One region of the Bilifractor sp. LCP21S3_A7 genome, then DNA from elsewhere that is predicted to be linked to it. Evidence: riboswitches for the same ligand, from Rfam matches in the RefSeq annotation. Region 1 holds a riboswitch; the other holds the start of a gene.
The links. A riboswitch is a leader RNA that binds a small molecule or an ion and turns the genes downstream of it on or off. The one in region 1 is predicted to bind thiamine pyrophosphate.
Positions count from the first base shown of each region.

Region 2: another riboswitch for thiamine pyrophosphate. It lies ahead of ACTQ1O_RS06965 (thiamine-binding protein); the one in region 1 lies ahead of thiC (phosphomethylpyrimidine synthase ThiC).

Region 1 is NZ_JBQKGL010000002.1:191,269-199,053, reverse strand. Features, by position in the region: gene ureC (urease subunit alpha) at 1-1,398, shown strand, start outside; gene ACTQ1O_RS02590 (urease accessory protein UreE) at 1,654-2,169, shown strand; gene ACTQ1O_RS02585 (urease accessory protein UreF) at 2,280-2,972, shown strand; gene ureG (urease accessory protein UreG) at 3,087-3,704, shown strand; gene ACTQ1O_RS02575 (urease accessory protein UreD) at 3,701-4,540, shown strand; gene ACTQ1O_RS02570 (hypothetical protein) at 4,593-4,829, shown strand; TPP riboswitch at 4,801-4,903, shown strand; gene thiC (phosphomethylpyrimidine synthase ThiC) at 5,112-6,422, shown strand; gene ACTQ1O_RS02560 (DUF975 family protein) at 6,728-7,537, shown strand; gene ACTQ1O_RS02555 (Dabb family protein) at 7,631-7,785, shown strand, end outside.
Region 2 is NZ_JBQKGL010000006.1:13,171-20,955, forward strand. Features, by position in the region: gene ACTQ1O_RS06940 (ATP-binding protein) at 1-478, shown strand, start outside; gene ACTQ1O_RS06945 (response regulator transcription factor) at 471-1,157, shown strand; gene ACTQ1O_RS06950 (biotin transporter BioY) at 1,333-1,938, shown strand; gene ACTQ1O_RS06955 (DUF1284 domain-containing protein) at 2,078-2,512, shown strand; gene ACTQ1O_RS06960 (desulfoferrodoxin family protein) at 2,661-3,038, shown strand; gene ACTQ1O_RS06965 (thiamine-binding protein) at 3,168-3,470, opposite strand; TPP riboswitch at 3,642-3,749, opposite strand; gene ACTQ1O_RS06970 (MATE family efflux transporter) at 3,977-5,335, shown strand; gene ACTQ1O_RS06975 (guanylate kinase) at 5,624-6,226, shown strand; gene holB (DNA polymerase III subunit delta') at 6,526-7,515, shown strand; partial or broken gene ACTQ1O_RS06985 (PSP1 domain-containing protein) at 7,576-7,785, shown strand, end outside.

The DNA of each region.
Region 1 (7,785 bases):
ATCATGGACAGCATCGACTTCATCGTGGGAGCAAGCACGGAGGCGATCTCAGGTGAAGGGCTGATTCTTACCGCCGGAGGTATTGATCTTCATGTTCATTATCTTTCGACAGGTCTGGCTCATGCCGCTCTCGACAACGGTATCACGACACTCTTCGGAGGCGGAACAGGACCGGCAGACGGTTCGAACTCTGCCACAACCACACCGGGCGCATGGCACATTCAGCGTATGATAGAAGCCGTTGAGAACGATCCTCTGAACTATGGATTTATGGCAAAGGGCGCCGGCGCCACACCGGAGACTATTGCAGAGCAGGTCGAGGCAGGTGCCGCGGCAATCAAGACTCATGAGGACTGGGGCGCTACGGCGGCGGGAATTGATAATTCCATCAAGGCAGCGGACAAGTACGATGTTCAGTACGCGGTGCACACAGATTCCCTGAATGAGGGCGGATTTGTTGAGAATACAATTAATGCCTTTGCAGGACGTACGGTTCATACCTTCCATACAGAGGGCGCCGGCGGCGGACATGCACCGGATATCATGATTGTAGCCGGTGATGAGAACATTCTTCCGTCCTCTACAAATCCGACAAACCCCTATACGCAGAATGTCATTGATGAGCTCTTTGATATGACCATGGTCTGCCACAATCTGGATCCGAAGGTTCCGGAGGATGTCGCTTTTGCGGAGTCCCGTGTCAGAAAGCAGACGGTGGCGGCAGAGGATGTTCTTCATGATATGGGCGCTCTCAGCGTCATGACCTCTGATGCCATGGCAATGGGCCGTGTCGGTGAGGTGGCGATGCGCTGCTGGCAGCTGGCAGACAAGATGAAACAGCAGAGAGGACCGCTCGAGGGCGATTCTGAATATGACGATAATAACCGGATCAAGCGTTATGTGGCAAAATATACCATCAACCCGGCCATCGTCAACGGTATTTCCGATTATGTGGGATCCGTCGAGGTCGGCAAGTACGCAGACCTGGTCATCTGGGATCCGAAGTTTTTCGGCGCAAAGCCGAAGCTGGTTCTGAAATCCGGCATGATCGTATACGGCGTTGTCGGAGACGCTTCCTCCAGTCTTCCGACACCTGAACCGAGAATGATGAGAGATCTCTACGGCGCTTTCGGCAAGGCAGTTCAGAGCACAAGCATCACTTTTGTATCCACCTATGCGTATACACACGGAATTAAGGAAAAACTCGGCCTGAACAAGATTGTTCTCCCGGTTCATAACACGCGCAATCTCACAAAGAGAGATATGAAGCTGAACAATTATGCGCCGAAGACGATCAGGATTGATCCGCAGACCTTCAATGTAACAATTGATGACGAGCTGATCAGCTGTGAGCCGGTAGATACCATTTCACTGGCACAGCGGTACTACTTCTTCTGAGAAGTACAGAAACAGGTATGATATTCCGGCGTAATATGTGCCGGCATGGGGCGGTCCGGACTGTCTGTAATGACAGCCGGACCGATCTCCATATATGGAGGACACTGTGACGATGATTATCAGACGGATATGGGGGCATCGCTGGAACTGATTTCCCTATATAGGCGGACACTGTGACAGGGAGAGATAGCCTGCGATATGTGTTCTGCCTCGTTCACAGCAAGACAGTCTGACAGAGAGGAGCTGTATAGAATCATGATTTTGACGGAAGTATACGGGAATATCCAGGATATTCCGGATCTGGCATCCTGGCATGTGGAGACCGCTATGGTAAAAAGTGATGATCTTCTGAAAGCGATCCTGCGGGTAACCTCTGATCACGGGCGTGACTATGGAATCAGGCTTGAGGATGAATCGCAGAAGCTGGAGAACGGATCCGCGTTTATGCTGGGGCGGGGAAAACTTCTTGTACTGAGTGTCATTCCGGATGAGGTGATCGTGATTACTCCCTCAGATATGGATGAAATGGGAAAAACAGCGCATATGCTCGGCAACCTGCATAAGCCGGTGCAGATCAGAGACGGCAGGATTACGCTTCTGATGGATCCGGTTGTGCTGAAGACGCTGAAGGAAAATGGAACCGGGTTTACGGTGGAGAAGGTGCAGCTGGAGAAGCCCATGCAGTACGCAAACCTGACGCCGGGCGCACATACACACACGCACCATACGCCGGGCGCACATACACATGCGCACCACGCGGAAGAGCACTAAAGATTTCTGTCCGGGCTTGCTTGAAAGGCAGGGCTTTACAGTATCTCTGCCTTTTGCAGACCGGATGCAGCAGAGTTTTTATTAGATATTGCAGAGAGGAAAATAACAGAATGAGAAAAGAGTTGCTGGAGGCATTTCAGATCTGTGATTCGACCTTTCCGATCGGCACCTTTAATCACTCCTTCGGAATGGAAAATTATCTGTCGAGGAGGGTCATCCGTAAGGCACCGCAGTTTCGGGAGTGGCTGGAGAACTATTTCCGCTCTCAGTACCGCTATGGAGAGGGACTGCTGGTCATTTTATGCAGCCGCGCTCTGGATGAGGGACGTGAGGAGGAGCTTCTGAGATACGATGACATCATCAACCGGTCCGTGGCAGCAAGAGAGACGCGTGAGGGAAGCCGGATGATCGCTGTACAGATGGCGGCACTGATCCGGAAAATTTACGGGGACAGATATGCATTTTTGAACCGGTACGCGGAGAGGATGGATGAGGACGAATACTTCGGCAGCCCCGCGATCGTTTTTTCTGTTTTTGCCCATGAAAAGGGAATTGACTGCCGGGATGCCTTTGAGATGTACGGCTACAGTGTGGCGTCCACGCTGGTGCAGAACGCGGTCCGCTCCGTCCCCCTCGGACAGAGAGAAGGACAGGTGATTCTGCATGACATTTTGCTCCTGATCACGGATCTTTATGACCGGACGTCAGAGCTGAATGAGGAGTATCTGGGAGCTAACATTCCGGGTCTCGAGCTGGCGCAGATCTGTCATGAGACACAGGAAGCGAGATTGTTCATGTCGTAGTATATGCGAGAAGCAGGAATTCGAGGAGCAGTGAATCAGAGAATAATCAGGATACCGGAATCATCTGACAGGAATATGATCCGGCAGCATATCACAGAGAAAGGATAATGAATCATGAAACGGGCAGTAAGAATCGGAGTCGGAGGTCCGGTAGGATCCGGAAAAACGCAGCTGATCGAGAGGCTTACCAGAAGGCTTAAGGATGAATACAGTATGGCGGTTATCACCAATGATATCTATACGAAGTGGGACGCAGAGTATATGGTATCCCATTCCGTACTGGATGCGGACAGAATCATCGGGGTGGAGACCGGCGGATGCCCGCACACGGCGATCCGTGAGGATGCGTCCATGAATTTTGCGGCGGTGGAGAAGCTGGAGAAGCGTTTCAACCACACCCTCGATCTGATGTTCATTGAAAGCGGAGGTGATAACCTCGCGGCAACCTTCAGCCCCGAGCTGGTAGATTTTTCCATTTACATCATTGACTGCGCGGAGGGAGAGAAGATCCCGGCAAAGGCTGGACAGGGAATGATCAAGTCGGATTTGTTCATCATCAACAAGATCGATCTCGCGCCTTATGTCGGAGCAAATCTGGAGAACATGCGGGAGACGTCCCGAAAGTTTCGCGGAGATGGGACCTTTGTGTTTACGAATCTGAAGACGGACGAAGGTCTCGAGGATGTTGTGCGGTGGCTGAAGAAGGATTGTCTTCTGGAGGACCTTGAATGAAAAGTCAATTTGACGGAGAGATCCGCCTTGGATTTACAAACCGAAGCGGGCGAACTGTGGCGCAGACGACCTACCGCAGGGGAAATTCCAGGATTTCCGGGAACATTCCGGCTGCAGTCGACGTTCCATATTATTTTCTGATCAGCACCGGCGGCGGTTTTACCGAGGGGGAGACGTATCTTCAGGAGGTTTCGCTCGAGGAACAGTGTCATGCGATTGTGACGACACAGACCCCGAACTATATCTACAAGTGCGACGGGGGAAGACTGACGAGTCAGAACAACCGGGTGAAGATTGGAAAGGATTCCTTCCTGGAGTATTATATTGATGAGACGATTCCGTACGCCAGGGCAAGGTTTCGTCAGAACACGGAGATCCAGATGGCCCGGGGATCCAGACTGATTATGACCGACGGTCTGACTGCCGGGTGGTCGGAGAACGAGGAACCCTTCCAGTACCGGGATATCGGGCTGAAGACCGATATCCGGATGGATGGTCGGCTTCTGTTCCATGACTTTCTGCTCGTCAACCCGGAAGAGGATCATATGCATGAAATCGGATGCTTTGAGGGATCCATGAACTACAATTCCGCTGTCATCATTGATGAAGGTGTCGACGAGGCTATGCTGGAGGAACTGAGAAATTTTCTGAATCAGAAATTCACCGGTTCCGACGAGGTCCGGTTCGGATTGTCTCTGCTTGATCGTTATGGTCTTGTACTTCGTGTTCTGGGGAAGAGCATCGTGGGGAACCGCGAAGTCGTGTATTCAATGACCGGTTATTACCGGGAGAAAATTCTCGGTTATCCCCACTTTGCGTTGAGGAAAAATGCCTGAATGAAGTGCGCCTTTAGCGATTTTGAGTGTTGTCAATAGAGACAACAGGCATATGTATGACAAAGTGCCGGAAGTCGTTAATCCAGATCGGCAATCAAAAAGAATTTTGAAAATGGTTGATTTTTCGCCCAAAGTAATGGTTGATTTTTCGCGCAAAAGTACGCTTGATGAAAATAAGGGAATGTGTTATCATGAACCCGTTGTGAGGCTCATTGCTCCTGGCTTCCGGGAAACATCCGGGCCGGCACAGAACAATAGAATAGAAAAACATGGGGAGCCGGAAGGCTGAGAGGTATCACATGAGATACGACCCGAGAACCTGATTTGGATAATGCCAACGTAGGGAAGTGCGAGCACTGGTGTTTTTATGTAGTCTTTTAGGCGGTATCCATTTGGGTATCGTCTTTTTTGTGTATAAGCTCTTCGAAACCACGAAGCACGGAGCAATCCGCAGCTTATACAGTATTATACCAGAACAGCTCTTCGAAACCGCAGACAGGAGCGTCACATGCGAAAAGCGCTAGTGACTTTATTCTATTTAAAGAATTCGAAAGGAAGGACAAGGTTACAGATGAGAGAGTATCATACGCAGATGGAGGCGGCGAGAAAGGGAATCGTCACTCCGGAGATGAAGGCTGTGGCAGGAAAAGAGAGAAGAACGGGGGAGGAAATCCGGAACTGGGTAGCGGAAGGAAAGGTGGTTATCCCAGCGAATCCGGCGCACAAGGGGCTTGATCCGAACGGCATCGGCAGTATGCTGAAGACGAAAATTAATGTAAATCTCGGTATCAGCCGTGATGTGAAGGATTATGATGTGGAGATGAAGAAGGTTCTCAGCGCCGTCGATCTCGGCGCTGAGGCAATCATGGATCTTTCCAGTCATGGCAACACCCAGCCGTTCCGCAGAAAGCTGACCAGTGAATGTCCGGCGATGATCGGCACGGTTCCGATCTATGATTCCGTGATCCATTATCAGAGGGACCTTGCGACCCTCAGTGCAAAGGATTTTGTGGATGTCGTGCGTCTGCACGCAGAGGACGGTGTGGACTTCGTGACGCTGCACTGTGGGATCACCAGAAAGACGATTGAGGAAATCAAGGCCGGCAGGAGGAAAATGAACATAGTCAGCCGGGGAGGAAGCCTGGTATTCGCATGGATGGCGATGACGGGGAACGAAAATCCCTTCTACGAATATTATGATGAGATTCTGGAGATCTGCCGGGAACATGATGTGACTATCAGCCTCGGTGATGCCTGCCGGCCGGGATGCCTTGCGGACGCGACGGACAGCTGTCAGATCGGCGAACTGCTTCGGCTTGGAGAGCTGACGCAGAGGGCGTGGGACCGGGATGTCCAGGTCATGGTGGAAGGACCAGGCCATGTGCCGATGGATCAGATCGCCGCAAACATGAAGGTTCAGCAGACCATCTGCAAGGGAGCGCCCTTCTATGTACTCGGACCTCTGGTAACAGATATCGCGCCAGGCTATGACCACATCACAGCTGCGATCGGCGGGGCGATTGCGGCGATGAGCGGCGCTGCGTTTCTCTGTTATGTGACACCGGCGGAGCATCTTGCGCTTCCGAACATAGACGATGTACGTCAGGGAATAATAGCAAGCCGGATAGCGGCTCACGCGGCAGATATCGCCAAGGGCATTCCGGGTGCGCGGGAACAGGACGACCGGATGGCGGATGCAAGACGGAAGCTTGACTGGGAAGCCCAGTTCAAGGAGGCGCTTGATCCGAAGACTGCGAAGTCCATTCGGGACAGCCGGGCGCCGGAGGATGATCACAGTGACACCTGCTCCATGTGCGGAAAGTTCTGCGCGGTGCGGAGCATGAATAAAGCGCTGGCGGGAGAATATATCGATATTCTCTAATGTATCGATATCATTTGATCAGAGTATATTTTGCAGGGATTTCACAGGACTGCTTTATCCAGGGGCTGACTTAAGGTCAGCAGCCGGAGACACCGGACAGAGGTTCTGTGAAATTCCTGTTTTTCTGTTGCATGAATAAAAATGAATAAAAAAGAAAATGCTTTCCTACCGGCACTGGATTCTGTATACTTAAGGATGAAAATCATGGTTACAGATTTCGCCGCGAGGCGGAAGCTGCCACAGGGCTGCCGCGGATGTTGGAATATACTGCAATATTTGCCGCAGCACAGAAAAGGAGGAGCAGTATGTGGACTAGGATCGGATTAAAAAACCGGTCAAAAGAGGTATTCAGGGGCAATTACTGGAAAGCTGTTCTTGCCGGACTTCTTCTTTCGCTGACGATTGGAGGATCTTACAGCAGATCCGGCGGAGGAGCGTTATCCGGATTTTGCAACGGAATTTTGAATTATGATGTCGTTTCCGGCAGAGACACTGATATTTTCGGATTTCATGCGGGACCGGGCGGCATTCCCGGCGGGATGTTTGGTGCGTGGCTGATGGCTGCGGGGATCATCTTCATGGTGGTGGTGTTGATCGCCGTCATCGCGATTGTGGCCGATGTATTTCTGCTGAATCCGCTGGAAGTCGGGGTGCGGAGGTTCTTTTATACGAATCTTCACCAGAAAGCGGAGCTTCGCGAAATCATGTACGGATTTGATCACTCCTACAAGAACGTGGTAAAGGTGATGTTCTTCCGTGATCTCTATACCTTTCTCTGGTCATTGCTTTTCGTGATTCCGGGAATCGTGAAAGGGTATGAATATCGTATGATTCCGTATCTTCTGGCTGAATATCCGGACATGCCGATGGAGGAAGCGTTCCAGATCAGCAGAAACATGATGTATGGAAATAAATGGAAGGCATTTGTGCTGGACCTTTCGTTTCTTCTGTGGGTGATTTTTTCGAGCATTACCTTCGGGCTGGTCGGTATCTTCTATGTAGATCCCTATATGGCGCAGACGAGCGCCGCGCTGTACGATGCCATCAAGATCGAGAAAAATCCGTTCGCGGGACAGAATCCGGGCGGTAATGGCAGCTTCGCAGGCATGTGGTAAACGGTCATACGATGATCTTGCCACAAAATGTATAAGCTGCGGTTTGTCTGCGTTTTCGAAGCACATATAGTTTTCGATTTTGGAGGTAATAGAATGTATCATTGCATACTGGCAAAATATAATGCGAAAATATCCCGAAAGCAGAAGGAGAATCTTCTGCCGGAGATCCGGGAACTGTTCGCGGGTCTCACCGGAATTGAAGGAATTGAATCGGTTGAGGTATTTCCAAATGTGATTGACCGGGCAAA
Region 2 (7,785 bases), on a different contig from region 1:
TCAGAAGATCCATGCGTCCTCCTATTTTGAGGATTGCCGTGAGGAACTGAGCATGGAACTGGAACAGCAGAATATCCGGCTGAATTACAGCAATTATCTGGTCGATGATGCCGTGATCATAGCAGATCCGGAACAGCTCCGCCGCGTAATCAACAACATCGTAGGCAATTCCGTGAAATATATGGACAAGGATCCCGGAATCATCAGCATCCGCCTGCGCGACGTCGGTGACTTTATACAGGTGGAGATCGAAGATAACGGGAGAGGAATCAATCAGAAGGATATACCGAGAATTTTTGACCGGTTCTACCGCAGCGATCAGGCAAGAAGAGCCAGAGGAGGCAGCGGAATCGGACTTTCCATTGTCAAGAAGATCATCGAAGATCACGAGGGAAAGGTTTGGGCGACGAGCAGGGAGGGCGAAGGAACGGTCATTTACTTCGTGCTTCGGAAATATCAGGAGGGAAGACATGAGTAAAATTCTAATCATTGAGGATGAAGAATCCATAGCAGAACTGGAGAAGGATTATTTGGAGCTCTCCGGCTTCGAGGTTGATATTGAGAATGAGGGAGACAAGGGGCTGAAGAGGGCGCTGGAGACCGATTATGATCTGTACATTCTTGACCTTATGCTTCCTGTTGTAGACGGATTTGAAATCTGCAGAAAGATTCGTGAGAAAAAGAACGCGCCGATCATCATCGTGTCGGCAAAAAAAGATGACATCGACAAGATCCATGGTCTCGGACTTGGCGCGGACGATTATATGACGAAGCCGTTTTCTCCGAGCGAGATGGTGGCGCGGGTCAAGGCGCACATGGCGCGGTATGACCGTCTGGTGAGCAGTCAGCCTAAGAATGACATTATCGAGATACGCGGGATCCGGATCGACAAGACGGCCAGAAGAGTCTGGGTGAACGGGGAAGAAAAGACATTTACCAACAAGGAATTTGACCTTCTGACTTTTCTGGCGGAGAACCCGAATCATGTGTTTACAAAGGAAGAACTGTTCCGTGAGATCTGGAACATGGATTCCGTCGGAGATATTGCGACAGTAACGGTGCACATCAAGAAGATCCGGGAAAAAATCGAATTCAATACAGCAAAACCGCAGTATATTGAGACGATATGGGGTGTCGGCTACCGTTTTAAAATATAAGCCGGTCACAGGGACCTATGTATGCGCGTGTATCGGATTAAGAGCAAAGGCGTGCAGATAATCCGGACCGATTTGCGCCGGGTGATTATTGTCACCCTAAAAAATAAAACAGGTTGACAATGTTCTTCGTTGAATTTATACTCAAAACTGTTTAAAAACAGGAGGAGAAAAATCAATGAAGAAGAACACAGTAAAGGATCTTTGTATGATCGCTGTTTTTGCGGCGATCATCAGTATTGTGGGACAGTTCAGCATTCCGCTTCCGGGCGGCGTTCCGATGACGCTGCAGACGTTGATCATCGCGCTGGCCGGCGCAATTCTCGGATCGAAGAAGGGATTCTGGTCAACGGTCATCTATATTCTGATTGGAGCAATCGGCGTTCCGGTGTTCGCCGGATGGACGGGCGGAATCGGTGCGATCATGGGAATGACGGGTGGATTCCTTGTTTCGTTCCCGCTGATTGCGCTGTTCACGGGTCTTGGAGATGAAATCGGCGTCCGTCTTTCCGTGTCGGCGGGCGCGCGGGGCAGAAAGGTCATTTCCTGCGTGAGTCTTCTGATCGGCGTTCTGGTCGGCTATGTTGTAAACTATGCAGTGGGTTCTGTCTGGTTTATGGCAGTCGCTCAGTCAAATCTGGCTACGGCGCTCACGGCATGCGTGATACCCTTCATTCCGACATCAATCCTGAAGGCGGTTCTGGTGCTGATTCTCGGTCCGGTTCTGAAGCATTCTTTGGAGAAGGCGCATGTTCTGGAGGTCAGACGCACAGCTGCTGTCTGAATTCATTAACTTGTCAGTAGAATAAAAATACATAATGTGAATCGGGTGTTACCGTGTTTTGTGTCATTTTCGGAATACAAAATGTGAATCACGAGCGAACGCGTTTACCTCATTTCATTTTGGAAGGAGCATCGGTGCTATGGAGACAGACGGCCGGAAGGCGGATATGAGACTACGTCCCCATCATCTGCTGTGTACGCAGGGTTATGAGGGAAAAGGCTATGATGAAAATTTCGTCAGAAGGATGACGGCTTTTGTAACGCGGATGCGCCGGGAAGAGAACTTTTGTGTTGAGATTACCCTTCGTCCGGATGATATCTGTGCCGCCTGTCCGAATCTCAGCGATCCTGAGCATTGTGTGAACGATGACAAGGTGCTTGCTTTTGACCGGAAGGTTCTGGAATTGTTCGGCCTGAAGGAGGGAGAGAACTACAATTATCAGAAGCTGGTACGGGACATTGATGATCATATGACCCGGGAAAAACTGCATTCCATATGTGGAACCTGCAGCTGGTATCCGGTCAGCCTGTGCCGGGACAGAATCCTTGGCATCCGGACAGAGACAGATCTGTAAAATGCGTGCTGCTCCTTTTATTTTACAGAAAATATGCTTGAGTATGACTTAATATTCGTGTATCATGAGATAAAAGGTTATGTTACAGACATGCCAGGAGCTGTATTGATCCACATGCCAGAGCTGCAGATGAAAAGGAGGCACAGAAATGTTATTTTACAGATGTGATGGATGCGGAAACTTTATTACTTTTCTGACAGAGAAGACGGCCTGCACGCCGAAGTGCTGCGGCGAGACAATGAAGGAGCTTACACCGAACACAACGGACGCGGCGACAGAGAAGCATGTGCCGGTTGTCAGTGTTGAGAACGGAACGGTTACGGTCAAGGTTGGAAGTGTGGCACATCCGATGCTGGAGGAGCATTATATCCAGTGGATCATTCTGGAGACAAAGAACGGATTCCAGAAGAGAGATCTGAAACCGGGAGATAAGCCGGAGGCGGTATTTGCGCTCGCGGATGGAGAGGAACCGGTTGCGGCATATGAATACTGCAATCTGCATGGCCTCTGGAAGGCGGAGATCTGATACCGGAGACAGTACGGCACAAAAAAGGAGCGGCGATGCCGCTCTTTTTTTGTATCCGGACTCTTACGTACACTATGTGTGCGGTGATTCTGTATAAGTCCGCGTGGGTATGGAACTATGCGACCGGACTTATGCAGTATGATGTTTTGAAACTTTTTTGTCGATACTCAGAATCTCCTGCTCCGGGTTGTATACCACCTTGATGTATGCGGAGACAGAAGGTGCGCCGGCGCGGATTGCGACATGCTGGCATTCCTTTACCACGTCCATCAGCTGGTCGTAGCTGTCTCCTTCGATGGCGGTCTCGAAAGGCCCCACATAATAGCTGAGGCCGGTGCTCTTGATGTAGGCGATAACCTCATCTACAATCCGGATCAGCTCTTCATCGTTGTCCACATCTGGTAATGTCTGAATGGCTACACTTGCCTTCATTTCTTTTTCCTCCTTTTCCATTTTCAACATTTTCGTATTCAACAGCCAACAAGGAAATCGTCCGCCGCAGGTGGATATCTGCGTCTGTCGGCATAAAAAATGCAGCAGCGCCGGAATGAATCAGGCACTGCTGTATCAAGGATGAAGAGCGGGTTTTCTACGGAAAAATCCGGTGATTCTCTTTACGCTTCCTACGCTGGCATGATCCAGATCAGGTATAAGGGTCACAGACAACATCTGTATCTCAGTCCTTTCCGGCGGACTCCCCTGCTGTAGTTCTATATTTTAGTCACTTTATTTTTCTGTGTCAATCCTGTGTGCGGTTAAGGACAGAGAAGATCCTGTGTGCGGTTAAGGACAGCGAAGACAGCAACTTTTGTCCTGCTAACCGTTCGCGGGCAGGTACGTTAAATCGTGATTTCGCTCTCTTGCCGCAGATTTAAAATGGATTATTATGGCTTCGGTGGTATAATGTGCAGGTATGAGTTTGAAAGCGGGTTTTGGATATGACGAAGGATATGACGAAAGGGCCGATTCTAAAGACCCTGATACTGTTTACAATTCCCCTGGTTCTGGGAACGCTTCTTCAGCTTACCTATAATGCGGCAGACAGCATGATTGTGGGGCGGTTTGTCGGAAAAACAGCGCTCGCGGCAGTGGGTACGACAAATCCTCTGGTCACCCTTGTTCTGCTTTTCACAAACGGGATCTGTCTCGGGGCGGGAATACTGGTGAGTACGCTGTATGGAGCGGGAAAGAAGGAGGAGCTGCGGAGACAGGTAAGTACGGGAATGATCTCGGGGTGCGTTTTCTCCGTGGCAGTCGCGGCTGTGATGTTTGTGGCAGCGAAGCCGCTTCTGATGGCGCTGCAGGTGGAGGCGGTCATTCTACCGGAGGGAGTCTTCTATCTGAGGATCATACTGTTCGGCATGTTCTTCAGCTTTATCTATAATTATCTGGCCAGTATGCTGCGCGCGATGGGTGACAGCGTCTCTCCGCTGATTTTTCTCGGTGGAAGCGCGGTACTGAATATTCTGGGAGATCTCTTTTTTATCGCGTTACTTCATATGGGAGTGGAGGGCGCCGCAATCAGTACGGTGATCTGTGAGGCCCTCAGTGCGGTTCTCTGTTATTTCTATATTCAGAGGAAGGTTCCGGAGCTTCGGCTCGGAAAAAAATGGCTGATCTTTGACTGGTCGATGCTGAAGAAAACCCTTGCGTTCGGTTTTGTGAGTGCGCTCCAGCAGAGCACGGTTCAGATGGGAAAGATCGGAACCCAGACCATCGTAAATACGCTCGGGGTAAACGCGACGGCGGCTTTCAACGCAACGAACCGGGTGGATGATTTCGCGACAATTCCCCAGCAGAATATCGCGCACGCCATGACCTCAGTGATGGCGCAGAATGTCGGAGCGGGGAATGCGCCGCGGGTGAAGCGGACGTATCGCGCCGGAATGTATTGCGAGCTCGTTTATGGCGTGGTGATCGGTGCTGTGGTGTTTTTGGCGGCGGGACCGCTGACCAGGCTGTTCACTTCGGACCCTGAGGTCATCGCGGAGGGGCAGCGCTATATGCGGCTCATCGCGGTCATGTATCCGGTTCCCGCGTTCACAAACGGACTTCAGGGATATTTTCGGGGAACGGGGGATCTGAAGGTCACGTTATATTCCAGTCTGATCAACATGGGAGTCCGGGTCGCATCGGAAATACCGATGGTGTTCGTGTGGCACTGGGGATTCATCTCGATTCCATGGTCGTATCTTCTCGGATGGATCGCGATGAGTATGTTTGAGCTTCCGTTCCTGATCCGGCGTCTTCGCCGGATGGGAAAGAGGCCGACAAACGAGAGAGCGGAGACAGAGTAAGGAGCCGCGGCGCGGATCAGATGTCGTAACGCAGGAGAAATGTGCGGCTTGGATCAGATGTTGTGACGCAGGAGAAATGTGCGGCGTGGACCAGATGTTGTGACGCAGGGAAAATGCGCGGTGCGGACCAGATGTTGTGACGCAGGGAAAATGCGCGGCATGGACCAGATGTTGTGACGCAGGAGAAAGGCCGCTGTGTGGGCTGAAGCCGCAGCTCGGGATGAGGTCATGATACAGGACGAAGCCGTGTGAGGTACCGGGTGTATCGGTGACCGGTGGAGAGTGAATATGGGTACAATTTTTTACATTATGGGAAAGAGCGCAAGCGGGAAGGATCACATATACACTGCACTGCTTGCCCGGTCGGAGCTGAATCTGAAGCCGATCGTGCTGTATACCACAAGGCCGATGCGGCAGGGGGAAGAGAACGGCAGAGAATATTATTTTTCAGACGAGAGGCATCTGGCGGAATTGAGAAAAGCCGGGCGGATCATTGAGGAACGTTGTTATCAGACGGTCAGCGGACCGTGGTATTATTTTACGGCGGATGAGGGGCAGATTGATCTGAAGAAGAGCGATTATCTCGGAATCGGTACGCTGGAATCCTATGAGCAGATGGTGCGGTATTACGGAAGAAAAGTCATGGTGCCGGTCTATATTGAAGTAGACGATGGAATCCGTCTGGAGAGGGCACTGCGGAGAGAACGGAAGCAGAAGCAGCCCCAGTACGAAGAGATGTGCAGGCGCTTTCTGGCGGATCAGAAGGACTTTTCCGGGGAAAAAACAGCGCGGGCCGGCATCACCAGGCGGTTTGAAAACAACGGAATGATCCAGGAATGCATCGATGAAATCGCAGGCTTTATCCTTTCGATAAAACAGCGCCGGTCATGATGTTCAGACAAGACTCCTGTGAACGATCGGCCTTGTCAGTCATGCGCACAGTAAGGATGGACAGCAGCAGAAGATGAACAGGCGGAGGGTACCCAGGCACCAGGAATTATGGTATCATATACTGAACAGCTCTTCGAAAACGCAGCCAGGATCGTCACGCGCGAAGCGTGCGTAAGAGACCGGATGCGGTTTCTAAGGCAGCAGGTATGAGCACGAAGTGACGCGTAAGCGACACGAAAATCAGTAGTTCGCAGAATATTAAGCTCAAGGAGGGATTAATCATGCGTGAACCTGACGAAATGAAAGGATTTGCGGGGATTGTTGGACATAAAGATGTAGTGTCACATATTCAGAATGCAGTCCGGACGGGAAAAATCTCTCATGCGTATATTATCGGCGGGGAGAAGGGGTCTGGAAAGCGGCTCATAGCGACACTGTTTGCCATGACGCTTCAGTGCGGGGAGCATGGAACGGAACCCTGCGGAAAATGTGCCTCCTGCCGTAAGGCTCTTGGCGGAAATCATCCGGATATCATCTATGTGACGCATGAAAAGCCGAACTCTGTAGGAATCGACGAGATCCGGGAGCAGCTGGTGGAGGATGTGCAGATCCGTCCCTATGAGAGCAGGTATAAGATTTATATCGTGGAGGAAGCGGGAAAGATGACGCCGCAGGCGCAGAACGCGCTTCTGAAGACGATCGAGGAACCGCCGGAATATGCTGTCATTATGCTTCTGGCGGACAATCCGGAGATTCTGCTTCCGACGATACGATCCAGATGCGTGACATTAAATCTGAAGCCGGTTACCGAAGAAGAGATGAAGGATTATCTGATGCAGCAGCTCCATGTGCCCGACTATCAGGCGGATATCATGGCATCCTTTGCCCAGGGAAATATCGGCAGGGCAAAACGGATCGCGGAGTCCTCTGAATTCATGGAGATGGTGGAGAATGCCGTATATCTTCTGAAGAACTCGCAGAGGATGGAGGTCGGCGATATGATTGACGCTGTCCGGGAGATGGCCGGAGATAAGCAGAAAATCTATGATTATTTTGATATCTTCACGATCTGGTTCCATGATGTCCTGATGTTTAAGGCGACAAAGGAAGTGGACGGTCTTGTGATGAAGGGTGAGATCAACGCGATCCGGGAGCGGGCAAGCACCAGCTCATATGAGGGACTGCAGAAGATTCTGGAAGCGATACAGACGGCAGCGGGCAGATTCCGGGCGAATGTAAATCCCGATCTGACGCTGGAACTCCTGTTTCTCACAATACGGGAGTGCTGACCGGCGGAGATGATGTGAAATACAGGTCCCGGGAACGGGATTGATAGGAGTAAGCAGAAAATGGTAAAAATTATTGGAATCCGGTTTCGGAATGGGGGAAAGGTCTACTATTTCGATCCGAAGGACATGGAGTTTAAGAAGGGGGATCACGCCATCGTTGAGACCGCCAGGGGCGTGGAGTGCGGAAGAGTTGTCCTGGCGCCGCGGGAGGTTGAGGACAGTCAGGTGGTGCAGCCGCTTCGGCCGGTGATTCGCGTGGCCGGAGATGCG